DNA from 3 places in the Streptococcus oriscaviae genome. Region 1 is predicted to be linked to each of the others. Evidence: predicted binding sites of a transcription regulator. Region 1 holds the regulator's gene; each other region holds the start of a gene.
What was found. The regulator CtsR, encoded in region 1, represses protease genes until heat stress. The targets are predictions, from matches to a motif close to TTGGTCAAAAAAGGTCAAANA.
Positions count from the first base shown of each region.

Region 2: a site for CtsR is predicted at 7,694-7,714, ahead of INT76_RS03780 (ATP-dependent Clp protease ATP-binding subunit). Genes of this name have one in related genera too.
Region 3: a site for CtsR is predicted at 6,201-6,221, ahead of INT76_RS09490 (ATP-dependent Clp protease ATP-binding subunit). Genes of this name have one in related genera too.

Region 1 is NZ_CP073084.1:1,601,461-1,611,829, forward strand. It holds gene pbp2a (penicillin-binding protein PBP2A) at 1-1,470, shown strand, start outside; gene rpmG (50S ribosomal protein L33) at 1,519-1,671, shown strand; gene secE (preprotein translocase subunit SecE) at 1,681-1,857, shown strand; gene nusG (transcription termination/antitermination protein NusG) at 1,967-2,506, shown strand; tRNA gene INT76_RS08185 (tRNA-Cys) at 2,589-2,659, opposite strand; gene rpsB (30S ribosomal protein S2) at 2,858-3,640, shown strand; gene tsf (translation elongation factor Ts) at 3,735-4,775, shown strand; gene INT76_RS08200 (PL29 family lyase N-terminal domain-containing protein) at 4,943-7,222, shown strand; gene INT76_RS08205 (DUF6568 family protein) at 7,296-7,634, opposite strand; gene INT76_RS08210 (CtsR family transcriptional regulator) at 7,788-8,246, shown strand; gene INT76_RS08215 (ATP-dependent Clp protease ATP-binding subunit) at 8,248-10,369, shown strand, end outside.
Region 2 is NZ_CP073084.1:752,763-763,131, reverse strand. It holds gene INT76_RS03810 (GNAT family N-acetyltransferase) at 1-136, shown strand, start outside; gene ileS (isoleucine--tRNA ligase) at 147-2,939, shown strand; gene INT76_RS03800 (DUF1827 family protein) at 3,013-3,324, opposite strand; gene INT76_RS03795 (NUDIX domain-containing protein) at 3,375-3,833, opposite strand; gene INT76_RS03790 (MBL fold metallo-hydrolase) at 4,007-5,002, shown strand; gene INT76_RS03785 (hypothetical protein) at 5,100-5,366, opposite strand; gene INT76_RS03780 (ATP-dependent Clp protease ATP-binding subunit) at 5,422-7,662, opposite strand; gene INT76_RS03775 (hypothetical protein) at 7,824-8,165, opposite strand; gene INT76_RS03770 (DUF1576 domain-containing protein) at 8,146-9,450, opposite strand; gene INT76_RS03765 (DUF1797 family protein) at 9,625-9,855, shown strand; gene INT76_RS03760 (amino acid ABC transporter permease) at 10,013-10,369, shown strand, end outside.
Region 3 is NZ_CP073084.1:1,880,508-1,890,876, reverse strand. It holds gene malQ (4-alpha-glucanotransferase) at 1-1,390, opposite strand, end outside; gene INT76_RS09495 (Cna B-type domain-containing protein) at 1,694-4,027, shown strand; gene INT76_RS09490 (ATP-dependent Clp protease ATP-binding subunit) at 4,084-6,180, opposite strand; gene INT76_RS09485 (histidine phosphatase family protein) at 6,479-7,171, opposite strand; gene INT76_RS09480 (PFL family protein) at 7,239-8,576, opposite strand; gene INT76_RS09475 (ACT domain-containing protein) at 8,588-8,854, opposite strand; gene INT76_RS11190 (helix-turn-helix domain-containing protein) at 8,973-9,098, opposite strand; gene INT76_RS09465 (DUF1349 domain-containing protein) at 9,183-9,788, opposite strand; gene rhaD (rhamnulose-1-phosphate aldolase) at 10,060-10,369, opposite strand, start outside.

The sequences.
Region 1 (10,369 bases):
GTCGGATTGCTCAAGGGGCCTGAGATTTACAATCCCTACTATTCATTAGAAAATGCCGTCAACCGCAGGGACACAGTCCTGCAAAACATGGTCAACGCAGGCTATATTGATCAAGCCACTGCCGACGCCGGTTTTCAGGTAGATTTGGCTAGCCAGCTATACGATGCCTACGCAGGGAAACAGAGCAATTACAGTTATCCGTCCTATTTCGATGCTGTTATCGCAGAAGCCATTGACCGCTATGGCCTAAAGGAAAGCGACATCATCAACAATGGCTACCGCATCTACACCGAGATGGATCAAAATTCCCAGGCCAGTATGCAAATCATCTACAATGATGAAACCATGTTCCCGCAGTCCATCTATGACGGAACCTACGCCCAATCAGCCAGCGTAGCCCTTGATCCGACAACAGGTGGTGTCCGAGCGCTGGTTGGACGCATCAACAGTTCAGAAGATGCAGATTTCCGAAGTTTTAACTTTGCCACCCAGTCCAACCGTAGTCCGGGCTCGACCATCAAACCCCTAGTGGCCTACGCTCCAGCGGTAGCTGCGGGTTGGTCTATCAATCAGGAACTGGACAACCACACCGAAACCTACGGAGATTATACCCTCCACAACTACGATTACTCCACTTCCGAATCCATCCCTATGTATCAGGCCCTAGCTCTCTCCTACAACCTCCCGGTAGCCTCTATCGTCAATACACTGGGGATTGACCGCGCGTTTGAATATGGAGATAAGTTTGGTCTGGACATGAGCAATGTGGAAAAAGTGCTGGGTGTGTCCATCGGAAGCGGCGTGTCAACCAACCCTCTTCAAATGGCTCAAGCCTACTCGACCTTTGCAAATGGCGGCGTGATGAAAGACGCCCATCTGATTACCCGAATCGAAACAGCCAGCGGAAAAGTGTTGGTCAGCCACAAGGAAAGCAGTAGCCGTGTCATTGACAAGTCGGTTGCAGATAAGATGACCTCTATGATGCTAGGGACCTATACCAACGGTACAGGGGTTGTGGCAGATACAGCCAACTACTACATCGCAGGAAAAACCGGAACCACCGAAACCAGTTTCGATGTTAACGCCGTTAACGATCAATGGTACATCGCCTATACCCCAGATTTGGTGATTAGCCAGTGGGTCGGCTTTGAAACAACCGATGAACAGCATTATATTGACAGCTCCAACTATTGGAAGGCGCCAGCAGTCTTTCAAACGGTGGCCAATTCCATCCTGCCCAACACAGCAGGCACCCAGTTTACGGTAGAAAATGCCTATGTGCAAAACGGCATTGTTTCCATAGCAGAAGAGGATACCTCGTCTGAGCAAGCGACCAACCAAGACCAACTCAATGACATCACCAGTCGGGCTCAAAACCTCATTGAGGAAACCAAGCAAAATATCTTGGATGCCCAACTGCCAGAACGGGCCAAAACCCTGTGGGATACCTTTATTAGTTGGTTCCAGTAGTTGTCAAATGAAAAAAAACATGGTAGAATACTAAGGATGGAGGGCTTTATGGCATTAAAAAAAGCAAGCCTAGCGTGTGCTGTTTGCGGCTCTAGAAATTACTCAATCAAACTTTCTAGCAATCCCAAGCCCACACGATTAGAAGTAAATAAATATTGTAAGCATTGTGGACAATATACCATCCACAAAGAAACCAGATAGGAGTCAGACGTGAAATTTTTCAAAGATACGATTCAAATTTTGAAGGATACTTCTTGGCCAACCCGTAAACAAAGTTGGAAAGATTTCTTATCCGTTGTTGAATATACAGCATTCTTCGTGGCAGTGATTTATCTTTTTGACCTTGTTTTGTCAAAAGGCTTAATCAGCCTCATCAATCTTTTCTAGAAAATACTTGCAATTTCTAAAATTGTAGTGATATAATAAGGAAAAGCGAAAGCCCTCGGGCTTTTTTTAGCGTCTAAAAATGCAGCTTCCAAAAGAAAGGAAATAGCTTATGTACGATAGTTTTGATAAAGGCTGGTTTGTCTTGCAAACCTACTCAGGATATGAAAACAAGGTGAAAGAAAACCTGCTCCAACGTGCCCACACCTACAATATGCTGGAAAATATTCTCCGCGTGGAAATCCCTACACAGACAGTTCAAGTTGAGAAGAATGGCGAGGTCAAGGAAGTAGAAGAAAACCGCTTCCCAGGCTATGTCTTGGTGGAGATGGTGATGACAGACGAAGCTTGGTTTGTGGTTCGGAATACTCCAAACGTTACAGGTTTCGTAGGTTCACATGGTAACCGCTCAAAACCAACCCCGCTCTTAGAAGAAGAAATCCGTCAAATCTTGGTATCAATGGGTCAAACGGTTCAGGAATTTGACATTGATGTTAAAGTTGGTGATACAGTGCGTATTATCGACGGGGCCTTCACCGACTACACTGGTAAGATTACCGAAATCGACAACCATAAGGTGAAGATGATTATCTCCATGTTTGGAAACGACACGATTGCCGAGGTCAACCTCAGCCAAATCGCAGAATTGTAATAGTAAAAAAATCGCCTTCTCGTAGGAGGGCGATTTTTTGGGGCAAGAAAAAGCACCCAGAGGGCGCTGTGTTGTTATAAAAAGGCGGTAGACGGATTTGAACCGACGATCAAGCTTTTGCAGAGCCGTGCCTTACCACTTGGCTATACCGCCATAACAGAAACTATTCTACCGAAAAAAAAGCCGTACGTCAAGTGGAAATTCCTTGTCAAATGGGAAAAAATTTGGTATCATTATAGAGTTGCTTCGGCAGCAAATACTCATCCTATGACCAATCGTGGTCCTGTTGCCTACGGGTTGGCCTGCGAGCTGACGTCTAGGAGAGGAAAAAAACAAAAAGGAGAAATACTCATGGCAGTAATTTCAATGAAACAACTTCTTGAGGCTGGTGTACACTTCGGTCACCAAACTCGCCGCTGGAACCCTAAGATGGCTAAGTACATCTTCACAGAGCGTAACGGTATCCACGTTATCGACTTGCAACAAACTGTAAAATTGGCTGACCAAGCTTACGATTTCATCCGTGACGCAGCAGCAAACGACGCAGTTATCCTCTTCGTAGGTACGAAGAAACAAGCTGCAGAAGCAGTTAAAGACGAAGCTATCCGTTCAGGTCAATACTTCATCAACCACCGTTGGTTGGGTGGAACTCTTACAAACTGGGGAACAATCCAAAAACGTATCGCTCGTTTGAAAGAAATCAACCGCATGGAAGAAGAAGGCGTCTTTGAAGTCCTTCCTAAGAAAGAAGTAGCATTGTTGAACAAACAACGCGCTCGTCTTGAAAAATTCTTGGGTGGTATCGCTGACATGCCACGCATTCCAGATGTTATGTTCGTAGTTGACCCACACAAAGAGCAAATCGCTGTTAAAGAAGCTAAGAAATTGGGTATCCCAGTTGTAGCGATGGTGGACACCAACACTGATCCAGATGACATCGATGTGATTATCCCAGCTAACGATGACGCTATCCGCGCTGTTAAATTGATCACAGCTAAAATGGCTGACGCGATTATCGAAGGCCGTCAAGGTGAAGACAGCGTAGCAGCAGTTGAAGCTGAATTGGCAGCTGAACCAGCATCTGCAGAATCAATCGAAGAATTGGTTGAAGTTGTAGAAGGCGACAACGCGTAATTATCAGAAATTCGGGCTAAGCCCAAAAAAGAATCCTAAAGGGGCGGGGCGGTGCCCAGGCCCCTTATTTTATAAAAGAAAAAGGAGAACACTCATGGCAGAAATTACAGCAAAGCTTGTAAAAGAATTGCGTGAAAAATCAGGTGCTGGCGTTATGGACGCTAAGAAAGCCTTGGTAGAAACTGACGGTGACATCGAAAAAGCGATTGAATTGCTTCGTGAAAAAGGGATGGCTAAGGCAGCTAAGAAGGCTGACCGTGTAGCAGCTGAAGGTTTGACAGGTGTATATGTTAACGGAAATGTAGCAGCAGTTGTGGAAGTGAATGCTGAAACAGACTTCGTTGCGAAAAATGCTCAATTCGTTGACTTGGTTAATGCAACTGCAAAAGTGATTGCAGAAGGCAAACCAGCTGACAACGAAGCAGCACTTGCTTTGGTAATGCCAAGCGGCGAAACTCTTGGTGAAGCTTATGTTAGTGCAACAGCAACTATCGGTGAGAAAATCTCATTCCGTCGTTTTGCTCTTATCGAAAAAACAGACGCTCAAGCATTTGGTGCTTACCAACACAACGGTGGCCGTATCGGAGTTATCTCTGTTATTGAGGGTGGTGACGAAGCGCTTGCTAAACAAGTATCTATGCACATCGCTGCGATGAAACCAACTGTTCTTTCTTACACAGAATTGGATGAGCAGTTTGTGAAAGACGAGTTGGCACAGCTTAACCACAAGATTGAGCAAGATAACGAAAGCCGTGCGATGGTTGACAAACCAGCCTTGCCACTCTTGAAATACGGTTCTAAAGCTCAATTGACTGACGAAGTGATTGCGGCAGCTGAAGAAGCAATCAAGGCAGAATTGGCAGCTGAAGGCAAACCAGAAAAAATCTGGGACAAAATTATCCCAGGTAAGATGGAGCGCTTCCTTCTTGACAACACCAAGGTTGACCAAGCTTACACTCTTCTTGCCCAGGTCTACATCATGGACGATAGCAAGACAGTTGAAGCTTACTTGAACTCAGTAAATGCTTCAGTAGTAGAATTTGCTCGCTTTGAAGTGGGTGAAGGTATCGAGAAAGCTTCAAACGACTTTGAAGCAGAAGTAGCTGCAACCATGGCCGCAGCGCTTGGTAAATAATTTGCACTAAAACTAACGAGTTGCATTCAAAGCAGCTCGTTTTTTGATGCAGCAAAATGAAAATTTCAAGGAATTTTCCGAGAATATTGAAATAATATGTAAATAAAATTTTGTTGCAATTATACCTGTTCTAATGTAGTATGGTACATATAGAAAAGGAGGAATGTATGAACAAGAAGTTGTTTATTAGCTTTGTTGTAGCATTGATTAGTCTTGGGAGCTGGATAGGTGTGGAGGCTGCCGAAATTCGTGGCTTTGTCAAACAATTTACCAACGAACAGGCTCGGAGCTTTGTCCAACAGCCTAACGGCCGATTTTCGGCAACACAGCCAGCCTGGAGCCAGTCTGCTTATCTCAATCGGATTGCAGTAACCGTACAAGCCGCAGATGGGACAGTTGTGTACTCCGGTGAAACAGGAAATACCGCAACTGGGGTTGGGGGCTATTTTGCTGTGCCTAATTTGCCAGTCGGAACCTACACCATAACCTTGTCTGCCAATGATCTAACAGCCTTGCCTTTTGCTGTGGGAGCAACGGTTCAGCCACAGATGACGGTTTCTGTCCAATTGACTTCTGACTCAGAAATTAAGAACTTAAACTGGATTTTGGCAAGTCAATCAAAACGAATCCTTGCGCTCAGTAAGCGAGGCACTTTCCCTGGAGGCACTGCTGATGTGGATCAACTTGGGAACCCAGTCCACTACCGTATTTGGTACCAAGGAGGTGATGTAGCTTCCCTTTATACGCAGGCTGGTGTCAACTATGTTTACTTTAAGGGTGCGCTCTTCAATGACACCATTGGTCTTTATTCCAATGCGTTGACAGAGCCAACCCTATCAGCTGATGAAAAAGCCTATGGATGGGAGTTCAAGGGCTGGCGAATCAATCAAAGTGATGTGATATATAGCAGTGAGGAAGTTGGAAATACGCGTATTACGGCCGATATTATCCTAGAAGCGGTTTATGAAGCTCCGAGTTACACAGTCAGCTTTGCAACAGATGAAGAAAAGGGAACTATCAATGGCCAGCCGGTAGTTAGCTACACGGTGGAAGGAAATGGCTCGGCTGTCACTAATCTCGTAGGCGGTAGTCTTCCAGTAGCAACAGCTAAACCTGGCTACACCTTCCTTGGCTGGTATGCTGATCACACGACTAACCTTGTGGATGATGCCACCATTCTGGCAACTGGCGTCAAGAAAGACCTTACTTATTATGCAAAATACAAAAAAGATGCTCCAACACTCTCCATCGGTGCCAATGGCAATTGGTTTATTGATGGTGTAGATACTGGTAAACCATCACAAGGCCCTGCAGGAGCAGATGCTCAAGCATTGACTGTAACGGCAACGGATTTTGACGCTGCTGGGAATACAGTTGTTACCTTCTCGGATAATAGTCAAGTGACCATCAAGAAGGGGACAGACGGACAAAACGGTACCAATGGCACCTCTGTCACTATCCTTAGCACTAGTCAAGATGCAGCGGGCAATACAATCGTAACCTTCTCAGATGGCACGAGTATGCAAGTTAATAAGGGAGAAGATGCTAGGCCGTTAACCATCCTTGAAAGCAAGGAAGACGCGAATGGCAACACCGTTATCACCTTCTCAGACAAGAGTGTTGTCGTAGTCAAAAAAGGCCAAGATGCGACCGCTCCTAAGGTAGAGATTGGTACCAACGGCAATTGGTTTGTTAATGGTGTGGACACTGGTAAGCCTTCACAAGGGACATCAGGTCAAGACGGTCAATCCATTACTGTACAGGAAACAAGGTTAGATGCCAATGGGAATACGGTTGTAATCTTCTCAGACGGTACCAGTTTAACCATCCACAAGGGAGCAGATGCTCAGGCTCCGCAGATTCATATTGGAAGCAATGGCAACTGGTTTGTCAATGGTGTTGACACAGGAAAACCAGCTCAGGGGCCTAAAGGTCAAGATGGTGCAACCGGTCAGAATGGAAAAGATGGCCAATCTCTATCGATTGTTGAAACCAAACTAGACAAAGACGGTAATACTCTAATCGTTTTCTCTGATGGTAGCCAAGTCAGTGTCCATAAGGGACAAGCAGGCCAAGATGGTTCAAGTCCGGTCATCGCAATCAATGCAGACGGTTATTGGGTTATCAATGGCCAGTTAACGACAACCAAGGCAAAAGGAGAAGCGGGCCGTGACGGTCAGACGCCAACGATTGAAATCGGAAGCAACGGCAACTGGATTGTCAACGGGGCAGATACAGGGATTCCTGCTAAGGGAGTTGATGGTAAAGATGGGCAAGTTCTTGCTGCTGGCCAGTCTGCAACAGGAAATCCAGTAACAAACTTTGTCAAAGGCATTTTACCAGCAACAGGAACGGAACAAAATATAGCCTTGCTCCTATTGTTGGGTTCTGGTCTCATGTTGGGCGGAGGCTATGTGCTAGGCCGCCGCAAATCAAAAGGAGAATAAACTAAAAAAGCCATCTGGCTTTTTTAGACGAAGACAAACATCGTAATTGGTGTTTGTCTTTTTTATTTAGTGATTAAACCCCGACAAATTCCGCAATCTCTTCCTCTGTCATACTGGAGTCGCAGCGGACTTGGACGCCAGTTGGTTTTGCGACCAAGAGGCCTGGAACGGTTGGAACCTGATAGTGTTCACGTAGGGTTTGAAGTTCTGGACTTGGAGAGCTAGTGTCAAGAAAGTGGACTGTCAATTTTTTGTCTTGTGCGACACGGTGTAGTTTTGGAATAAACCGCTGGCAGTAAGGGCAGGTGGCGCGACCTAAAAATAGGATGCCTCCATCTTGTTTTTGAAGCAATTCTTGTGCTTGAGCAGGAGTAAGGGCGGTAAAATCTTGAGTTAAGGTTTGAAATGTCATTGTAGTCTCCTTGGAGGTTTTCTTTTTATTATAGGAAAAAAGACGGAGGAAAGCAAGATTTCGCTACGAGGATGGGGTGCGAGGCTTTTACTTTTAAAATTTGCCGTTTTAGGGTACAATAGTCAAAGAAAGTCAGAGAAAGAGGCGAGTCCTATGGCGATGAAAAATACATCCGACTATATTGAAGAACATATCAAGGCCATTTTGGAACAGGTTAATGTTGCTGAGTTGCGACGCAGTGAATTGGCCAGTCGTTTCGAGGTGGTGCCCAGTCAGATTAACTATGTGATTAAGACCCGATTTACAGCTAGCCGAGGCTATATTGTCGAAAGTAAAAGAGGTGGTGGTGGCTATATTCGTATTGGCCGAATTACCTTTTCAGACAAGCATGAACTAGTTCGCGATTTGCTTAAGAATATGGGCGACGAGTTATCTGCAACAGTCTTTACAGATATTTTGCAGCTATTGTTTGATGAAGGTTTGATGACGGAAAGAGAGGGCAATCTCCTTCTAGCAACTAGTAGCGATGAGGTGTTAGGCAGGGAGGCCAACCAAGTAAGAGCGCGGATGATGCGTCAAATCCTGCGCCGTTTAGATAGGAAAGAGGACTAATATGAAATTTTCAAGTGGTTTGCAGCGGACGTTTGAGGACGCGCAACTGATTGCCCAGCGATATAGCTGTGATTTTTTAGAAACCTGGCACATCCTGCTGGCTTTTGTTATCAATCCAGATACTATTGCAGGGTCCACTCTGGTGGAGTACCCTGCCGATGTTGAAGACTATGAACATGCAGCCTATGTCGTGACAGAAAAAGTCTACCGTGAAGAGCTAGAAGCGGTCACCATTTTGCCAGCGTCTAAGCGCTTGGAGGAAACGCTTCAATTTGCAAGGCAGATTGGTGAGGTTGTGAAGGCGAAGCAGTTGGGAACAGAGCACCTCTTTATGGCTATGCTTCTAAACAAGCGGACCATTGCTTCGCAGATTTTGGACAAGGTGGGCTTTCATTTTGAAGACTCCGATGACAAGGTGCGTTTTCTTGATTTGCGAAAGAATTTGGAAGCCAAGGCGGGTTTTAGCAAGGAACACCTCAAGGCCATCCGCGCCCTCATGAAGGGAGGCAAGTCCAAGCAGCCAAGTATGGCCAATATGATGGGGATGCCACCGACAGCTCAGAGCGGTGGGTTGGAAGATTATACCCGCGATTTGACAGCTCTGGCGCGAGCGGGGCAGATTGAACCTGTGATTGGTCGAGATGAAGAAATTTCTCGCATGATTCAAATTCTTTCCCGTAAGACCAAGAACAACCCTGTTTTGGTTGGGGATGCCGGTGTCGGAAAGACTGCTCTAGCATTGGGATTGGCTCAAAAGGTAGCAGATGGGGAAGTTCCATCTAGCCTATCCAAAATGCGTGTTTTGGAGCTGGACTTGATGAATGTCATTGCAGGTACTCGTTTCCGTGGGGATTTTGAAGAGCGGATGAACAATATTATCAACGATATTGAAGAAGACGGGCAAGTCATCCTCTTCATCGATGAGCTCCACACCATCATGGGCTCTGGTTCAGGAATTGATTCTACGTTGGATGCAGCCAATATCCTCAAGCCTGCTCTAGCGCGTGGCAGTCTACGAACAGTCGGGGCAACCACTCAAGACGAATACCAAAAGCACATTGAAAAAGACGCGGCCTTAGCCCGCCGCTTTGCTAAGGTGAGCATTGAAGAACCAAGTGTGGCAGACAGTATCGCTATTTTGCGTGGCCTCAAATCGGCCTACGAGAAGCACCACAGGGTAATCATTTCAGATCAGGCGCTAGTCACTGCTGTAACCTATGCCAAGCGCTATCTGACCAGCAAGAACCTACCCGATTCGGCTATTGATTTGCTGGATGAAGCCAGCGCTACTGTCCAAAATCGTATCAAGTCAGAAGGTGCAGAAGGAGAACTAACAGCTCTTGACAGGGCTCTGATGTCTAAAAAATATAAGACGGTCAGCCAGCTCTTGATTAAAGAAACCGAGGACATTCAAAGACCCGTTAGCCAGTTGGCTGTGACAGAAGATGATGTTTTGGTGACTCTCAGTCGCCTATCTGGGATTCCTGTATCCAAACTCAGTAAGACAGATGCGAAGAAATATCTATCCTTGGAAAGCGAACTCCATAAGCGGGTTATTGGACAAGACCAAGCCATTTCAGCGGTCAGCCGTGCCATCCGTCGCAATCAATCAGGTATTCGAACTGGCCACCGTCCTATCGGTTCCTTCATGTTTTTGGGGCCGACAGGTGTCGGAAAGACCGAGCTAGCTAAGGCACTGGCGGAGGTGCTGTTTGATGATGAAGCTGCCTTGATTCGCTTTGATATGAGTGAGTATATGGAAAAGTTTGCGGCCAGCCGCTTGAATGGAGCCCCTCCTGGTTATGTGGGCTATGAAGAAGGGGGCGAGTTGACAGAAAAAGTTCGCAACAAGCCTTATGCGGTTCTCCTCTTTGATGAGGTGGAAAAGGCCCATCCGGATACCTTTAATATTCTCTTGCAAGTCTTAGACGATGGTCAATTGACGGACAGCAAGGGGCGTAAGGTAGATTTCTCCAATACCCTGATTATCATGACTTCTAACTTGGGGGCGACGGCTTTAAGAGATGACAAGACAGTTGGGTTCGGGGCTCTTGACCTTTCTCGCAGTCAGGAACATGTTGAAAAGCGGATTTTTGAGGAATTGAAGAAGGCCTATCGTCCAG
Region 2 (10,369 bases), 850 kb from region 1:
CGATCAGGAGTGTCAGAAGGTGACGGCCAATTATGTGATTGGCAACCATAAGATGCGAGGCTTACTTGAAAAATTTGCCTTTCAGCCAGTCGGGCTAAAAGGTAACGAGATGATGATGACATTAGATATAAAATAAAGGAGATAGTATGAAATTAAAAGAAACATTGAACTTGGGGCAAACTGCCTTTCCTATGCGTGCAGGGCTTCCAACTCGTGAACCAGAGTGGCAAAAGGTTTGGGATCAAGCAAAGATTTATGAAAAACGTCAGGAACTAAATGCAGGAAAGCCAGCCTTTCATCTGCATGACGGCCCTCCCTATGCAAATGGAAATATCCACGTCGGACATGCCTTGAACAAAATTTCAAAGGACATCATCGTTCGCGCCAAGTCCATGTCAGGCTTTAGAGCTCCATATGTTCCAGGATGGGATACCCATGGTTTGCCTATTGAGCAGGTTCTAGCCAAACAAGGGGTTAAGCGCAAGGAGATGGACTTGGTAGCCTACCTTGAGATGTGTAAGGAATATGCTCTCAGTCAGGTTGACAAGCAACGGGCTGACTTCAAGCGGTTAGGTGTATTAGGTGATTGGGAAAATCCTTATATCACGTTGACCAAGGACTATGAAGCTGCTCAAATTCGTGTGTTTGGTGCCATGGCTGATAAAGGCTATATCTACCGTGGAGCAAAGCCGGTGTATTGGTCTTGGTCTTCTGAGTCTGCCCTTGCAGAAGCTGAAATTGAATACCATGATATTGACTCCACTTCCCTATACTATGCCAATAAGGTTAAGGATGGTAAGGGAGTATTGGATACAGACAGCTATATCGTTGTCTGGACAACGACTCCATTTACCATTACAGCCTCACGCGGTTTGACAGTTGGTGCGGATATTGTCTATCTGTTGGTTAAGCCTGCTGGAGAAGAGCGTAAATTCCTCTTGGCAGAGGCTTTGATTGATAGTTTAGCTAGCAAATTTGGCTGGGAAACCTTTGAAGTAGTGGCTCGTTATAAAGGGTCAGAACTTGAGTACATCGTCACAGAGCATCCGTGGGACAAGGTGGTTGATGAGCTGGTCATCTTGGGAGAACACGTTACAACAGACTCCGGTACGGGGATCGTCCATACCGCTCCAGGTTTTGGTGAGGACGACTATAATGTGGGAATCAAATACGGCCTTGAAGTTGCTGTTACAGTTGACAGTCGCGGAATCATGATGGAAAATGCAGGTCCTGCTTTTGAAGGCCAATTCTATGATAAACTCCTTCCAACCGTCAAGGAAGAGTTGGGTGATTTGCTCTTAGCTAGCGAAGTCATCAACCACTCCTATCCTTTTGATTGGCGGACTAAAAAGCCAATCATCTGGCGTGCAGTACCTCAATGGTTCGCTTCTGTGTCCAAATTCCGTCAGGAGATTCTGGATGAAATCGAGCGGACAACCTTCTATCCAGCTTGGGGTAAGACTCGTCTGTACAATATGATTCGTGACCGTGGTGACTGGGTTATTTCTCGGCAACGTGCTTGGGGCGTGCCTCTGCCTATCTTCTATGCAGAAAATGGCGAGGCCATCATGAGCAAGGAAGTGACAGACCATGTGGCCAAGCTATTCGAGGAACATGGGTCAATTGTTTGGTGGCAGCGTGAAGCAAAAGATTTGCTACCGGAAGGTTTTGAACACGAAGGTTCACCGAATGGTTTGTTTACCAAAGAAAGCGACATCATGGATGTTTGGTTTGACTCAGGTTCTTCTTGGAACGGTGTCATGAATGCTCGTGACAATCTTGCCTATCCTGCGGACCTCTATTTGGAAGGGTCAGATCAGTATCGTGGTTGGTTTAACTCTTCTCTGATTACCTCTGTTGCAGTCAATGGGCATGCTCCTTACAAGTCTGTTCTTTCCCAAGGGTTTGTCCTTGATGGAAAAGGGCTCAAAATGTCTAAATCACTGGGAAATACCATCTTACCGAGTGATGTGGAGAAGCAGTTCGGTGCGGAAATCCTACGTTTGTGGGTTACATCTGTTGACACCTCCAATGATGTACGCGTATCAATGGAAATCTTAGGGCAAGTTTCTGAAACTTACCGTAAAATCCGCAATACCCTGCGCTTCTTGTTGGCCAATACATCGGATTTCAATCCGTCAGTGGATGCAGTAGCCTACGATCAGTTGCGCACAGTTGACCAGTACACCTTGGTTAAATTTAACAAGCTGGTAGACCACATCCGTAAGTCCTACGATGCCTATGATTTTATGGCTATTTATAAGGCTGTGGTTAACTTTGTAACCCTTGACTTGTCTGCCTTTTATCTGGATTTTGCTAAGGATGTTGTTTATATCGAAGGTGCAAAATCAGTGGCTCGCCGTCAGATGCAGACAGTTTTCTATGATATTTTAGTGAAGATTACTAAGTTACTGACTCCGATTATGCCACATACAGCTGAGGAAATTTGGTCATACTTGGAGCATGAGGCGGAAGAATTTGTCCAGTTGGCAGAGTTCCCAGAGGTAGAAACTTTCGTGAATGAAGAAGGTTTGTTGGCTGAGTGGGAAAACTTCATGACCTTTAGAACAAAAGCTCAAAAAGCCTTGGAAGAAGCCCGCGATGCTAAGATTATCGGTAAGTCCTTAGAAGCTCACTTGAGTGTATATGTTTCAGACACAACTAAGGCCTTCTTGGAAAGCCTTCATACAGACTTGGCTCAGTTGCTGATTGTATCAGAATTGACCCTCCTGACAGAGGCTGCTCCTGCAGAAGCCTTGGTGTTGGAAGATCTTGCTTTTGTCGTAGAACGTGCAGCAGGTGAGGTTTGTGAACGTTGCCGTCGCATTGATACCAGTGTTACAGAGCGTAGCTATGGTGTGCGTATCTGTAACCACTGTGCAGATGTGGTAGAAGAAAACTTCCCTGAGGCAGTAGCAGCAGGTTTTGAAGCTAAATAATTAAGTTAGCACCGGAGTTGGAAGCAACTCCGGTTTTTTTCAATAAAAAAAACTGGAACAGGTTCCAGCTTTGTTAGGATGAGGGAGTGATGATTGGAATAGACATCTCCACCAACCGGTCTGTGTGAATGGTTTGGATGGCGGCTGGATTGATGGTTTTGGCATCAATCTTGCGGTGGAGGAAGAAGTCACGAATCTTCTTTAATTCACTATCTTGAATGGCGCGATAATTATTAGAAATCAAGAGTTCATAATGACGAGGTGCTTGAGTGAAAATGACATCTGTATTTCCTGCAGAATAGGTTTCTACCAGAAAAGCATCTGTATTAGCGAGTTGATTTTGAACGAGTTGGGAATGGCTATTTGTCGTGTTGATAATTTTCATGTGCTACCTCCTTCGTTTGTGAATATTATAGCACGCTTGAGTTGATTTGACTAGCTATTGTGGGAAATTTCTTGCAATTTCCATTGTTCGATGCCCCATTTGTGGCTGCCCCGCTTGAGTTTTTCAATCGCTTCGTCGATTGAGAACCAGGCCAGATTGTTAAAGTCTTCAAGAGGCTTGCCCACTTCTTGGTAGCTGATTACCTGATAGATATAGGCAGGATTGTAGTAGTGGGTATCTCGATGACGGGAGTAAAAGTATTCATCTGCCTGTCCAAAGTAGCAGCCGATTTCAGCCGTAAATCCGAGTTCTTCAAGCAATTCTCTTTCTAGGGCAGCTAGATGATCTTCGCCTGCTTCGATTTCTCCTCCCGGAAGGAACCAGGCCCCATTGGGTGCTTGAACTAGAATGATATGTTCATGGGCAGCATCAGGAATAACGGCATAAACTCCGTAGCGGTGCTTGTAGGTCACTCCATCTTGTTTTTCACCAAATGTAGCTTGTGTCATCCGAACCCTCCTCTTAGCAGTATTTCCTTGTGTTTGTATGTTTACTTTGCTCTGCCATTATACCACTTTTCCATAATTTTTTCTTATGGGAAGCATTACGGATTGTAAGATTTTTCGCTTATCAACCTGTGCTATAATGAAGAAAAGAAGCCTTTTCAAAGGAGAATTCAGGCATGAGAGAAATCTATCCTAACATCTACACCTTTCCCATTGTCTTGCCCAAGAGTCCTCTGCGAGAGATTCATTCTTACGTTATCAAAGGAGAAGGCCGAACCCTAGTAATTGATACTGGCTATAATCAGCCAGAATCCTTAGCAGATATGCAGGCAGGTTTGGATGAGCTGGGCATTCAAATGAAAGACGTTGATCTGATTATTACCCATCTTCATGCAGACCATTCAGGTCTTGCCACACTCTTTTATGATGCGGGGGCCCGTATCTTTGCTGGGAAGGTAGATGGTGATTTGTTCAATGCCATGGCCAGCGGTGAATACTGGGAGTTGCTAGGCAGTTTTAGACCGCTCTACGGAATTTCAGAAGAAGAGATGGCAATTGAAGACAATCCAGGTTTTCGTTTCAAACTCGATCGCCCAGTTCCTTATCAAGTTCTTGAAATTGGAAGTCATGTTCAGGTTGGGGACTTTGATTTTGAAGTGGTGGATTTGATTGGGCATACACCAGGTCATATCGGACTTTATGACAGGGAAAAAGAAATTATGTTTAGTGCGGATACGGTTTTGGATCCTATTACGCCCAACATAACTTTCTGGGGCTGGGATTATCCAAATATTCTCAAGACCTACATGAGAACCCTATCAACTTTGCGCCAGATGAAATTGCGTTTTCTCTTTCCAGGACACCGCCAGCTGATTACAGATCATGTGAAGCGGATTGACGAACTGGTAGACCATCATTTTGAGCGGATGCAAGAAATTCTCGATTCTATTGCCGATGAGGAGCGAGTAACCGTCCGTGATGTATCGGCGCGTATCAAGTGGCGCATTAAGGCTGCCAACTGGGATGAGCTTCCAAAACCACAGAAGTGGTTTGCTAGTGGCGAAACAATGGCTCATCTGGATTACTTGGTTGCGTCTGGGCATCTGGAAATGACACTGGAAGATGGCGTACTCTACTTCTGTAAACTCCAATCTCACATCTCAAGAGAATAATCTTCACAAAAATAGAACCCTGAATCACTCGGATACAGGGTTCTTTTTCTGTCAGTTGTCCACCCCTACTAAGGATAGGGAATGAGGACACCAGTCATTAGCCTATTTGACTAATCCAGATAAGGCTTCCGATGAGCCCGCAGAGCCAAAGTACAGAGAGAGTCAAAATCGCATAGGCTAGAAGCAAAAGAATGCGTTTGCCTAGACTAGCTTTGCCAAAGGGTTTTCTGAAGCAATAGAAGCACAGAGCATAGCAAGCTCCAAGAAGAACCATGGCTCCAAAAGGTCCAAGTGGTCCTAGGATGAAGGCCAGAGGCCAAAAGAATGCTTGATAGAGGTCAAAGATAAATTGTGATACAGTCATGATAAGCCTCCTTTCTGTCCATAGGTAGGCAATCTAGGAATATGTTATGATGATCTTATGCACTGGTTTCGACCGGTTTTTTCTGGCTGGCTTTGACAAGGATTTCCCCTTTGGCATTCATCACAGCCCGAAGGTCTTTTTCGTTTGGATGCTCCAGATAGAAGTCTGTGACGGCATCTTCGATTTGATCCTGAATGGTTCGACGAAGAGGACGAGCTCCCATCTTTGGATCGTAGCCCAAGTCGACCAGTTTTTCCTTAACCTTGTCGGTCACATGCAGGCTGATACCGTTGCTTGCTAGACGTTTATTGACATCTTGCAGCATGAGATCAACGATTTGCAGGAGATTTTCCTTGCTGAGCGGTTGAAATTCGATAATACCATCAAAGCGGTTCATGAATTCAGGACTAAAGAAATTGCTGAGTTGGCCAAGAACAGATTGGCTCCGGCCTTCCATAGCCGCTCCAAAACCAACACTAGCCTCCACCTTACCTGTTCCAGCATTGGAAGTCATGATAATAATGGTGTCTTTGAAGCTGACGGTACGGCCTTGACCATCTGTTAGTCGGCCGTCATCCAGAACTTGTAAGAACATATGCATGACGTCCGGATGTGCCTTTTCAACCTCATCAAGAAGGATGAGAGAGTAAGGGTTGCGACGGACTTTTTCTGTCAGCTGACCAGCTTCTTCGTAGCCAACGTAGCCTGGAGGGGCTCCAACCAGTTTAGCCACTGCGTGTTTTTCCATATACTCAGACATATCGAAGCGAATCATACTATCTGCTGAACCAAAGAGTTCAATGGCCAGTTGTTTGGAAAGCTCGGTCTTTCCGACACCCGTTGGCCCCACAAAGAGGAAGCTGCCGATAGGGCGATTAGGGGCACCAAGACCGACACGGTTACGGCGGATGGCCTTAGCAATCTTATCGACTGCCTGATCTTGACCGATGACATGAGCCTTGAGGTCGCTAGCTAGATTGATTAGCTGTGACTGTTCTTTTTCTTTAAGGTCACCGACAGGGATATTGGTCTTTTGCTCTACAATGGCTTCAATTTCCTTCTCGGTGATGAGCGGGGTATCTTCTTCGCTCAAGGTTGCTTTTTGCATTTCCTTGTATTTGGCAATTTGGTCACGGAAATAAGCAGCTTTTTCATAATCTTCATCTCGGGTTGCCTGAGCCTTGCGATTCTCAGCATCAATCAGGCGTTGGTCCAGTTCTTTTGGATCGACAAAGTTGAGGGTCAGATTCATCTTAGAGCCTGCTTCATCCAATAGGTCAATGGCCTTATCTGGCAAGAAACGATCCTGAATGTAGCGGTTGGAAAGAACGGCAGCAGCTTCAATAGCAGCATCGGTGTACTTGACATGGTGATAGTCTTGGTACTTGCTTTGGATACCCTTGAGGATGGTGATGGTTTCTTCTACACTTGGTTCATCTACCTTGACAGGCTGCATCCGACGTTCCAGAGCGGCATCTTTTTCAATGATGCGATACTCATTGAGAGTGGTAGCACCGACTAGCTGCATTTCTCCACGTGCTAGGGCTGGTTTGAGGATATTTCCCGCATCCATATTGCCATCACCTGCAGAACCTGCTCCGACAATCTCATGAATCTCGTCAATAAAGAGAATGACTTCCTTGCGGTTGCGAATCTCTTCCATCAGCTTTTGCATTCGTTCTTCAAATTGACCGCGGATTCCAGTTCCTTGTACCAAGCTGACTACATCCAGTCGGATAACTTCCTTCCCTTGTAGTTTTTGCGGAACAGCTCCATCGACAATCTTCTGGGCTAGTCCTTCGACAACAGCTGTTTTACCAACTCCGGGTTCGCCGATAAGAACAGGATTGTTCTTGGTTCTGCGGTTGAGAATTTCAATGACACGGGTGATTTCCTGATCGCGACCGATAACAGGGTCTATTTCGCCTCGGCGGGCAATTTCGGTAACGTTTATGCCAAACTCTTCCAAAAGACCATTTGGACGCTGCGGCGGTTGTTGATTTCCTCCATTATTGCGGCCGTTTCCTCCTCCTGACTGGGTGGGTGGAGTCGGGTTGCGGGGCTTGCCAGCAGGTGTTTTTCCAGGATAGCCTCCCAAATTATTGAAAAACTCACTAAAAGGATCCATATTGTTTGGATTGGACAAATCGCCCAAGCCTTTTAAAATGGCATTGTTAGGGTCGGTCTTCATGATTTGATAGCAGTTATGACAGAGGTCGACTTGTTGCTGTTTTCCGTTGAGATTGGTGTAAAGGTGAATAGTTGCATCGTTGATTTTACAATTGTGACAAAGCATCGGTTTACCTCTTTCTTTGGAATAAAGACCAATAGTCAATAAAGGTCAGATATATCTTAATTATAACAAGATTTGGGTAAATTGCAAGAATCTGCTACAAAAATTCCCCTTGCAGGTGAATCCTGCAAAGGGACTGCAACAACATGCTTAGAGAGTAGTGCTTAGTGCTGCTCGTAGCGCCAAATCTCTAAAAAGAGTTTGCCATCTTTATAGCTTCCTAGGGCTTTATCAATGGCTTTACCCAAAAAACTATAGTCATGATGGCTGTGGCTACCCAGCAGGGCATTGAAATACTCATCAACCTCTAGCTGTCGCTCGGTTTGCAAGTCTTCAACAAGTTGGTCGAAGTTAGCCGGTTTCTGCTGGCAAGGGGCCTCGATGGAGAGGTAGAAAACCCCATCTTTGATATGAAAATCCATCGAAAAATCATTGAGGTCATTGTCCAGAAAATAACTGATAATTTCTTTCATGATACGAGTTGCTTTATTTTTTTCGTTTAACATTTTTTCTCCAATGCAGCTGTGTCCATTTAGGTTTGTGATCTTGAATATTTTCGATAATCGGAAAGAGGAAGCCGGCAACCAGTCCCGTCGTAAATCCGTTGTTGTATAGGCTCATGCCCTGATGAAGTCCAAAAGCTAGACTGGTCAGATTGTAGTGAAGGAAGCCTGCAATGAATCCATAGGTCATGCCATAAAATCCAGAAATGGGGGCTAGGCCATTGCCTAGAAAGAAGGCCAGTTGGAAGCGAATGCCTGTCAGTGGTTGTCCCAAGAGCAGGCAAGCGGCCATAATGCCGAGGGTAACGGGCAGGCAATTTTTGGTGTGCTTACCGAAGGCGCTAAAGCCAAAGAAGGATAACAAGGCTCCAAGTACAGGCCCATTCAATGGCTCTCCCAAGAGAAGAATGATGAGCAAGTAGAGCCCGCTATTGCAACACATATTTAGAAGCGTGCTGTAAATACCGTATTTTGCTACAAAATCATCCGGCAGGCGACCTGAGCTTTTCAACAGCTTGGGATAATGCTGAATGGCTTCACGAAAGTTTTTCACCACCAAAAGGGCAAATCCCGCCCAGATGATGGAGAAATAAGTGAGCAGAATATGGCTGTTTGTCTGAAGCAAATTGATGGTCAGTTGGGTTTCCCAGCCCAGATAAGGTAAGGCTAGGACAAAAAACATGGCCATATAGCCTGTTGTAAAACCATAGTTGTAGAGGGATAAACCATTGTGAAACTTCAAATAGTGTTCTGCCAGAGGCGGGGCTATAAAGCCTAATAGGATACCAACCAGACAAGCGGCAAGGACAGAGCCTATTGACAATCCCGGTTCGAGTGCAACAAAAGAAACCAGAGGAGCCGTTGCAGTTGCAAATAAACTCACCGTGGTAAACAATTTGAAGGACTGGTGAGTCCAATGGGCATAGAGGACAGTTCCTACTAGAATAGGGACAATGTTGAGTATGTGGGTTCCGAAAAAGGAATGCCCTATAAAAATGCCAATGGCTGCAATCTGAAGACCGCTAATTTTGCTGCGCTCATTTCGACTCATTAGATAATAGGCAACGAAAAAATGCAGAGCAACATTGAAAAAGGTAGCGGCAAAACCAGCTGTGACAAAGGCATCCTGAATCAGATAGGTCTGATGGAGCAACAGTGCTAGATATTGTTCGACCAGCAAGTGTCTGTCCGGCATTAAAAAGGCAAAAACAAGCGTATAGACAGCCAACAGCAGAATGATTAGTTTTCGTCGGTCTTGTTTGTGGAAGTGGGTGAGAATCCTCGTCATAGAAACCCCTTTCAAATAATCTTATCCCTATTATAACACGAAGAAGGAGAGAAGAAAAATATTGAAAACGCTGTGAAGTTTTTTTAGTAAATCAGTGGAATTTATGAGTAAAAAAATGACTTTTTATGAAAAATGTGATAAAATACGCTTATACTAAGGATTAGGAGAATAGATATGGAATCACATTTAGTGAGAATTATTAACCGCTTGGAGGCCATGGCTAGTGATGGCGGTACCTTGAAACGCAACTTTGAACGCGAAGGTGTTGTTGTTGCAGAGGTAGCTTATAGCTATGACGAAGAGAATGGTTCTGTATTTACCTTGCGGGATGTTGCTGCGCGTGAAACCTACACATTTGACAGCATTGACCTGATTGCAATGGAAATCTACGAGCTCTTGTACTAAGAAACAGTGGAACGAGCAGAGAGATGCTCAGATTGACAAGACAACCGTCTTGTCAATCTTTTTTTTTTGAACAAAATGAATATTCTATCACTTGTTGTTGCATTTTTATACAAAAAATGGTATAGTATAACCTACATTGAAAAAACGGAGAATTTACATGAACTTTTCTTTTCTTCCAAAATACTGGGATTATTTTAATTACGGAGCGCTTGTGACTATTCTAGTTGCAGTGTTGGTGGTCGTTTTTGGCAGCATTCTTGGTGTGCTGTTGGCCTTTGCTCAACGAAGCCGCTTCCGTCCACTGGCTTGGCTGGCCAATATCTATGTGTGGATTTTCCGTGGCACTCCTATGGTGGTGCAAATTATGATAGCTTTTGCCCTCATGCACATTGTGGCACCAACTTTTCAGCTGGGTGTCCTAGCCGTGGATCTCTCACGTCTGATTCCGGGGATTATCATTATCTCCATGAATTCGGGTGCCTATATTTCAGAAACGGTGCGGGCTGGAATCAAC
Region 3 (10,369 bases), 280 kb from region 1:
AAGGGGTATTCATCCGGCTATCTTCGCCTAGGTCTAAGACATCCTGCATGGTCGCAATAGCGGTATCGCTAACTGTCGCAAACAGGATACGAAGCATGGCTTGACTGACTGGCTCAATGGGCTTGCGGTTGCTGTACGCATCAACGTATTCTTGCTGCTCCGCAGACAGGTTGTTGTACCAGCCATTGATTACCTCATTGTCATGAGTGCCGGTATAGGCGATGGAGTTCGGTGTGCACCGGTGGGGCGCATCAATGCTCTTTCCTGTGACGTCAAAGAAGCCAAACTCTAGAATTTTCATCCCTGGGTAGCCACAGTCTGCCAAAAGCTTACGAGCCTTGGCATCAATATTGCCCAAATCTTCTGCGATGATTGGCAAATCACCCAAACTTTCTTTGACAGCCTTAAAGAGATTGTAGCCAGGCCCAGGCTCCCAAGTACCGACTTTGGCCACTTCCGCCTTACCATCTACCTGCCAGTAGTCTGAGAAGCCTTTGAAATGGTCAATTCGCAAGACGTCATAGAGTTTAAAACTCTCATGAATGCGGTAGATCCACCAGCTGTAACCTGTTTTTTCATGCTGCTCCCAGTCATAGAGCGGGTTGCCCCACAGCTGACCGTCCTTGCTAAAGTTGTCTGCCGGCACACCTGCCACATAGAGAGGCTTGCGTGTGGCATCCAACTTGAAGAGTTGTGGCTTGGTCCAGACTTCCACGCTGTCAGCCGAAACATAGATTGGCATATCGCCGATAATCTTGATGTGGTGCTGGTTGGCATAGGCCTTGAGCGCCTTCCATTGACTGAAAAAGAAGTATTGACACACCTTGAAGTAGTCGATGCTATCAGCCAAGGCCAACCGGTACTTGTCCAAGGCTTCTTCATTACGGGCGATGACTTCTTTGTCATCCCACTCCTGAAGGGCCTTGTTGCCAAAGTGTTCCTTGATGGCCATAAACTCTGCATAGTCTGTCAACCAAGAAGCATTGGCTTTTTCAAAGGCAGCAAAGTCTCTTTTTCGTTTATCATCTTGTAAAAATCTGTCCACAGCCTTCTCCAGAATGGGACGCCGCACCTGATAGAGCAGGGCATAGTCAACCGAGTCTGCTTCTTTGCCAAAATCTTGCTCAGAAAAATCCGCCTCATCCAACAAACCCTCTTCTGCCAAGAGTTCAAAGTCAATCAGATGTGGATTTCCGGCAATCGCTGAGAAGGATTGGTAGGGAGAATCCCCATAGCTTGTGGTGGTTAAAGGTAAAATCTGCCAGTAGGTCTGTTTGGTTTCTACCAAAAAATCAACAAAGTCGTAGGCAGGCTGACCAAAGGTACCGATACCAAACTTTCCAGGAAGTGAGGTAATATGCATTAAGATTCCACTGGTACGATTTGTCATAGTTCGCATCCTTTCTCTTTGGAATACAGTTGACATTTTAACGCAAACGTTTGCGCTTGTCAAGGATTTTTCTTTTATTTGCCTAAAACCATTTGTTAAATCCCCTTCTAGCAGGCTTGTTAACGAGTAACAAAAGTGCTGTTGCCGCCTCTTCTGTTTTTTCTCTCTAGTTTTTCCACTCTTTTCGTAAGAGTAGTTGAAAAACCGATCGTTTTATTGTATGTTAAGGAAAATACTTGCTTTATGAGCTGTTTTATTTTAGAATTATTTTGTAGCAGTATACTTTTAGGAAGGAATCGAAACATGATAAAGAACATTCTTAAGTTTTTTATTACCGCAACCTTTTTGGTTTCATTTTTCTCACCCTCTCGTATGGACACCGTCCATGCTGCCGAGCATAACGATGTCATTACCAAGATTTCCATCGTAAATAAGGATGGAAGCCCTATTACCGGCCCGGTCCGGCAATGGGAGCGATTCCGTATTGACATAGACTTTGCCCTGCCAAACAACACGGTAAAGGCCGGCGATACCTCCACCTTCACCTTCCCTAATGAACTCGCATTATCACAGAACCCCGCTTTTGAACTCCGAGATCCCAGAGGAAATCTGGTAGCTACGGCTGTTATGAAGCAGCGGACAGTGACCCTGACCTACACGGATTATCCCGAGCGCCATTCCGATGTGACCGGAACCCTTCATATCTTTGCTCGTGTAGATCATGTTGTCATTCCGAACGCCCAAACCATTCAAGTGGATTTTACTGTTGAAGGCAAGGTCATCCCTGGCGGAAAAATTGACTTCAACGGTATCGGAAAACCCTATCCAAACGAGATAGACAAGGCCGGTTGGCAAAGTTCGACCGATTCAAAAATTATTGAGTACGCTATTTCGGTCAACCGTAAAAAGGTTGCTTTGAACAATGCCGTTGTCAAGGATACATTGAAAATCCCAGGCGCCAGCTTTAATCAATCATCTCTAAGAATCTACCAAGGTGATTGGCAATTTATCAACGGCGACTGGCGACTCCTCAACCAACGGGATGTGACTGCCGACTACGCCGTTACTTGGAACGGCCAAGAATTCTCTGTGAATCTAGGGAACCTCCGTGCAGATCAGGGAATTATGCTACGCTACCAAGTTCATATTCCTTATGTCCCTGCAAGCGGGGAACTCTTCCAAAACACAGCTAGCCTAGAAACCAATCAAACCCTTCAGAAAACACTAGACTCCTATGTTCGTTTCCTCACAGCGGATGGTCGAGCAGAAGGTTATGTATTCACTGTCCAAATCAAAAAAGTATCCGAAGACGGAACTGCTTTGGCCGGTGCTGAATTTGAACTGGTTCGTAATTCGACAGGTCAGGTTGTTGGCAAGCTAATCACTGACGAGAGCGGAATTGCTTCTGTCAATGGATTATTGAAAGATAATTACACCATTCGTGAAAAGAAGGCACCTACAGGCTATGAACTAGAAAACAAAGAAATTAGTATCAGTCCTTCCGATTTCGGCTCCATTACTCGAGTGGCTTTCAAGACAATTACCAACAAACGGATTGTAACCTCTATCCAAGGTAAGAAAACCTGGGATGATAACCTGAACCAGGACGGCTTGCGTCCTCAGTCTATCACCATCCACCTACTGGCCAATGGACAGCCGACTGGACAGACCACAACAGCTACTGAAGCTACTGGATGGGCCTACCAGTTCACCAACCTACCAAAATACGAAAATGGTACCGAAATCCGTTATTCTGTCAAAGAAGAAGAGGTGACCGGCTACACTGTTGTCTATGATGGCTTGAACATCACCAACAAGCACGAGCCAGAAAAAACCAAGATTGTCTTTAACAAAATTTGGGAGGATAGCAACAACCTAGATGGCAGCCGACCAAACAAGATTACTGTTATTTTAAAGTCTGATGGTCAAGAAGTCGACCGCCAGGAGGTGACAGTAGATGCAGACGGCAACTGGAAAGGGGAATTTACCAATCTAGATGTCTATAAACAAGGCGTAAAAATCAACTACACTGTCGATGAAGTTGTCCCAGCAGGATACGAAAAAACAATAACAGGTGACAGCTCAACTGGTTTTACAATCAAAAACAGCCACACACCTGTCACAACAACAACGACAACAACGACAGAAGTTACAACAACCACCTCTACTACTACTTCTGAGGAACCGTCCACTACAACGTCCGAAGAAACAACTACGGTGACCACTACTTCTGAGGAACCATCTACTACAACATCCGAAGAAACAACTACGGTTACTACTACTTCTGAGGAACCGTCTACTACAACATCCGAAGAAACAACTACGGTGACCACTACTTCTGAAGAACCGTCCACTACGACATCCGAAGAAACAACTACGGTGACCACAACAGAAGAACAAACCACTACAACCTCCGAAGAATCTACGACAACTACGACCACTGAGGAGGCTTCTACCACAACCTCTACGGAGGAAACAACAACCCCACCGACACCAAGTTCTTCAACTACAACTGTTGAACCTAAAAAAGTCCTGCCAAAGACAGGACAATCCTCAACCATTTGGTTAAGTTTCCTTGGAGTCTTGCTTTTTGTAGCTTGTGGATTCGGCTATCGTTTCCATAGACAAAAAGACTAATCTTGCTATATTTCTCATAAAAAAACGCTAGTCTGGAAAGGTCCAGACTAGTGTTTTTAGTTCCCCAGCTCTTCCTGAATGACTAGCTGTCCATCCACCATGTCTGCTACAAGTCGCTTAGCATGGATGTTGTCAAGATAGAAATCTGTCACCTTATCACGGATCTGACTCTCTATCACACGGCGAAGCGGGCGAGCTCCCATGGCCTTATCGTAGCCTTCTTCCATCAGATAGGCCTTGGCTGCTTCTGTTACCTTCAATTCAATTTCCTTCTTGGCCAAAGTCTTGTTAACCTGTGCCAACATGAGATCAACGATGGCTTTGAGGTCTTCTTTGTCCAAGTGCTTGAATTCAATGACTGCGTTGAAACGGTTGAGAAATTCTGGACGGAAGTAAGGGGCAATCCGCTCCATAATATCACCATCTCCTTCAGCGGTTGCCGGATAACCAAAACCTGCGTTTGAGGTTGCAATAATGACAGTGTTCTTGAAGTTGACGGTGTTACCCTGACCATCTGTCAAATGCCCGTCATCTAGTACCTGAAGCAGAAGGGTAATAACCTGCGGGTCTGCCTTTTCAATTTCATCCAAAAGGACAATCGAGTACGGATTGCGGCGCACACGCTCGGTTAAAGTGTTGGAGTTGTCGTCATAGCCCACATAACCCGCGGTGGTTCCAATAAGCTTAGATACCGCTGTTCGGTCGCTGTACTCAGACATATCCAGACGGATGATGGCTTCTTTTGAGCCAAACATATCCAGAGCCAACTGTTTGGCTAGCTCAGTCTTCCCAACCCCAGTCGGGCCGACAAAGAGGAAGGAGCCAATCGGACGGTTGCCTTCATCAAAACCAGCACGATTCCGACGAATGGCGCGTGATACAGCTTCAACCGCATCGTCTTGACCGATGACATTAGCAGCAAGACGTGACTTCATCTCCTTGAGGCGCTCAATGTCGGATGCCCCCATCTGCGATACTGGAATCCCTGTCATCCGCTCAACTGCCTCAGCGACGTCGTTGACCGTAGCTACGACACGCTGGCTCTCTGTATGGTTGTCGATCTGCGCTTGCAGCTTATCAATACGGACTTTTTCCTTGAGCGCTTGTTCATAGTCTTCTTTTTCAGCAGCCTGAGTCTGGCGATTGCGGGCTTGAGCAATTTCTTCTTCAAGCGTTTTAATATCTGTTACAGAGTGCTGAGCTGCCAAGTGAGCAGCAGTTACATCAATCAAGTCAATGGCCTTGTCTGGCAAACTGCGTTGAGGAATGTATTGAACCGAGTAATCCACCGCTGCCTTCAATACAGAATCTGGAAGGTCGATATTGTGGTGAGCCTCATAGAGAGGTTTGATCCCCTTGAGAATCTGGTAGGTATCCTCAGAAGATGGAGCATTAACCTTGACTTCATTGAAGCGGCGCGCTAGAGCTGCATTTTTCATGATGGTGTTCCGATACTCATCCTGTGTTGTTGCCCCGATTAGGGTTAATTCTCCGCGGGAAAGTGCTGGTTTCAAAATATCCGCCAGACCTTTGGAACCTGAATCCCCTCCTGTACTACCTGCACCCAAAATCTGATGAATTTCATCAAAGAAGAGGATGATGTTGCCTGCTTTTTTGACCTCATCGACCAAATTTTGGATGTTTTCTTCAAAAGCACCGCGGTATTGGGTTCCGGCCTCCAAACCTGAAATATCAATAGAGATAATTTCCTTGTTTTTGATAGCAGCTGGAACATCACCGTTGACAATGGCTTGAGCCAGACCTTCTACTACGGCGGTTTTTCCGACACCCGCATCTCCAACCAGAACAGGATTGTTCTTGGTACGACGGGCTAGAATTTCGGCGGTTTCTTGAATTTCCTTATTCCGACCAATGACTGGATCCAACTTGCCTTCACGGGCATCCTCTGTCAGATTGCGACCCAATTTAGCCAAAATACCACCTGGCTTGACATTTCCTTTAGTTTCCTGCGTTTGGGCTTGCTCGCTCTGTGGGAGCTTACCTGTTTGGCGATAGTAGACAAACTCTTCTGGTGTCACTTCGCGGCCATTGATAGAATAGCGTCTGCGTTCCGTATTGTAGCCGCCCATATTTCCCATAAGTTGGTTGAAAATGTCGTCCATATTGTTAAAGTTGTTGAAATTATTGTTCATAGTAGCTTCTCCTTGTTTTTTGTTTGACCATTATTGACCTTTGTTTGTTAAAAAAATACGCTAGTGTCGATGTGCGTCATTCATCATAGGACCTCCCTGGGTCTTTTTCTGACCAAAATTGACCAATCTTATAAAAAGAAGAATCAAATTTTGACTTTTACTGACCTTTAAATCTTAAAATTTGTAAGGTCTTTTACCTTACGAGGACTATTATACACTATTGGTCAGTGAAGGTCAATAGGTTTGTTTGACTTTTTTTCAAAAAAAAAAGCTGGGGGAAAACTCCCTCCAGCTAGTCTCATTTCTTCGCAAGCAACTCTGCTCCTCTACGGCGGTAAGACAAATCTCCGACGGCTTCAATGGTAAAGCGACCTGATTCGTATCGCACAACTGTAACGGAACCATTGTCCAAGGCTAGATTGGTTGGACGGTTTGGCTCCAAAAGATTGACCAAAGTAGCAATCGTCATCCCATGACTGACAACCAAAGCATTACCGCCACCCTGGGCCTCCAGATCGCGAGCGATAGACTCAAAACCAGTCAAAATACGGTGGCTCAACACTTCCCAGGACTCAGACCAGCCCGCTGTATCGGCTTCTTGAATGCCGTTTGCAATTTCTTCAAAACTCATGGTTGAAGCATCTACGATACCGCTGATACGAGGCAGAACTCCGTTAAATAGCTCCGCATCATACATGCCCTCAAAACTACCAAAACACCACTCCCGAATCCGCTTGTCTTGGTAATAAGGAATTTTCCCAAGGATGCCCAACTCTCTCTGGGCAATGGTAATGGTCTGCACAGTCCGTCCTAAGTCACTGGAAACTGCCTTTTTAAAAGGAATACCAGCATCTTTTAACCCACGACCCAATTCACGGATTCCTTCTTCTCCGAATTTCGTCAAAGGGGTATCACACCAGCCTTGAACGCGACCGATGGTATTAAACATGGTCTTACCGTGACGCGAAATATACAGTCTTGTTTCTGTCATAAACTCCTCCTCTTTCTCTTCTTCTAGTATATCAAAAAACGATTGCTGACGGCAATCGTTTCTCATTTTAGTTTTTAAAACTATGAATCGGGGCAGGAATTTGTCCGCCACGATTGATAAAGTCAACAGATGAGGCTTGGTTGACCTTCATGACTGGGGCTGTTCCCAAAAGACCGCCAAATTCAATCATGTCCCCTTCCTTACCCTTTGGAATAATCCGAACGGCAGTGGTTTTTTGGTTGATAACCCCGATAGCCGCTTCGTCCGCAATCATGGCCGCGATGGTTTCATAAGGGGTATCTTCTGGGATGGCAATCATATCCAAGCCAACCGAGCAGATAGCTGTCATGGCCTCCAGTTTTTCCAGATTGAGGGAACCATTTTGGACAGCCGCAATCATACCCTCATCTTCAGATACAGGGATGAAGGCACCTGAAAGGCCGCCAACTTGGTTACAAGCCATAACCCCACCCTTTTTAACGGCGTCATTGAGGAGGGCAAGTGCAGCTGTCGTTCCGTGTGTACCAACGGTTTCCAGACCCATTTCTTCCAAGACACGCGCCACAGAATCTCCAACCGCTGGCGTTGGGGCAAGGGAGAGGTCAACGATACCAAACTTGACACCCAAGCGCTCACTAGCCAAGGTTCCAACCAACTGACCGATACGGGTAATCTTGAAGGCTGTCTTTTTAACGGTTTCCGCCACCACATCAAAGCTCTCACCGCGCACTTTCTCAAGGGCACGTTTGACAACTCCTGGGCCAGAAACACCGACATTGATAACGACATCTGCTTCACCGACACCGTGGAAAGCGCCTGCCATGAAGGGATTGTCTTCAACCGCATTGGCAAAGACCACCAGCTTGGCCGCACCCATATCAGAAGCCTGAGCTGTCTCCTTGATAATCCGCCCCATATCCCGAACGGCAGTCATATTGATACCGGTCTTGGTGGAGCCGATATTGACAGAGGAGCAGACCTTAGAAGTCTGAGCCAAAGCCTGCGGAATAGAGTTGATGAGAATCTCATCCCCCTTCTGGTACCCTTTTTGTACCAAGGCTGAAAAGCCACCGATAAAATCAATGCCGATTTCATTGGCTGCCTTGTCGAGAGCGTGAGCCAATGGAAGGTAATCTGTCGCATCCGTTGCTGCACCAATCAGGGCAATAGGGGTCACGCTGACCCGTTTATTTACAATCGGAATCCCCAACTCTGCAGCGATTTCGTCACCGACGGCAACCAAATTCTTAGCCTTGGTAACGATTTTTTGATAGACTTTTTCAGCTGCTTTATCAATATCTGCATCAATACAGTCGAGAAGCGAAATACCCATGGTGATGGTACGGATGTCAAAATTCTGCTCCTCAATCATGTCAATGGTTTCTTTTACCTGTCTAATATCCATGAAAGGCCTCCTTACAGATTGTGCATAGCATCAAAGATGGCTGCGCTCTGGATATTGATCTTCACGTTCAGGCTCTGACCATAGGCTTCCAACTCTGAGCGTAGCAGGGTGAAATCTTTCTTTTCTTCTGAAGATACCACTGCCATCATGGTGAAATACTCATCCAAAACGGTTTGAGAAATATCATCAATGTTGAGCCCCAATTCAGAAACCTTGGTTGCAACGCCTGCAACAATACCTGTCTTATCCTTACCAACTACTGTAATAATTGCTTTCATACTACACCTCTTTTGATTTTTAACTATTCTACCATAAATCCGTATAAAACAAAAGAAATACTAAAAAAGAACAGAATAAACTGCTCTTTCGTTAGATTTTTACGAACGTTTTCAACCATTAACGAGGGAACTGTTTCTTATAATTCGTTAACGTCATGCCTGTCCACTTGTTAAAGGCACGGCTGAAGGCATCGACCTCGCTGTAACCAACGAGGGAGGAAATCTCCTCGGTCGGCAGCTTCATTTAAGGGCAACCTTTTTATGTCATCCGGCTCAGCATCAGCATACCTTAGGAACACCTACCGAAGGTAGGCATAGCCCGATTTAGCTATGCTTCATCTGGCTGCTGGCCATCGTGGGCCAGCCACTTGCAGTCTGTCAAACTCATTTCCGAAAAGACGGCTTCAAAGGAAGAGTCTTCTGGCGAGCAGGCATAGATGCCGAAATGGATCTTACCGCTGCCTTCCTGCAGGTGGCAGACCCGCATTTGCTCAAAATGGACACCGTCTTTGGAATTTTCAATACAAAAATCACTGCCGCGTCGGCTCAAACGGTAATAAATGGACTTGACGGAGGCAGGAATTTCCTGGGTAGCCCAGTCGGAATAGCCATGGTTGGTCACGACGCTGCCCAAGTGTTGAAAATCTTCATTTTCATACTCAATCGAGCCCTTAATCCAGTTTTCCGAATCCTGATAGACTACTACACCGCACTGATCAAAACGAGTATGGCTATTGGAAAAATCCGTCTTAACCGTAAAGGAAAAATACTCTTCCTCCGTGTCCATCAAGAGCAGGGGAGCATTGTCATTGACAAAATGGTAGTAGGTCTTCTGCCACAAGTCTGTATGAGCTTGGGTTGTGATTCTAATTTCTGTATCCGAAATCTGATAATTTTCTGGTTCCCGAACCCAGTAAAAATCCTTTGTGTTCATTTGGATTCCTTTCAGCACATAACATCTCATTAAAAGCTTACCATATTGTACTGTAAAAATACAGATGCTGCAAGTGTTCTCTAGAGATCTTTTCGTTTTATATTGCTTGTATATACTGAAAAAAGCAGACTTCACTTAAAAATAAAAGAATTTCAATTTTTTCTGACACCCTATTGACAAAACTTTGGAACTTCGGCTACGGATTTCCTTAAGGATCAAAGTGGACCAACGGTTTCTTAGAAGAGGCACCCCATCTTCTCTAGAACAAGTCCTACAAGAATCCTTTCTTTGGTGTTACACCAAAACGTGCAGCCAATTCTTTCAGTTCATGGTCTGTGATTTCTTGCTTGATGACACCACCCTGTGCTCCGACTTGGCTATAAATCATGGCTGCTTTTTCAATGACTTCCACCAAGCCATAGGTTTCATCAAGAGAGACACCAGAAGCAAAGAGTCCATGATGTGGCCAGATAACAGCCGAGAAATCAGCCATTTTTTCTGCTGTCGCTTGTCCAATCTCTGTTGTACCTGGAGTCATATAAGGAATGAGCCCAATTCCTTCAGGAAAGACAACCAGCGAT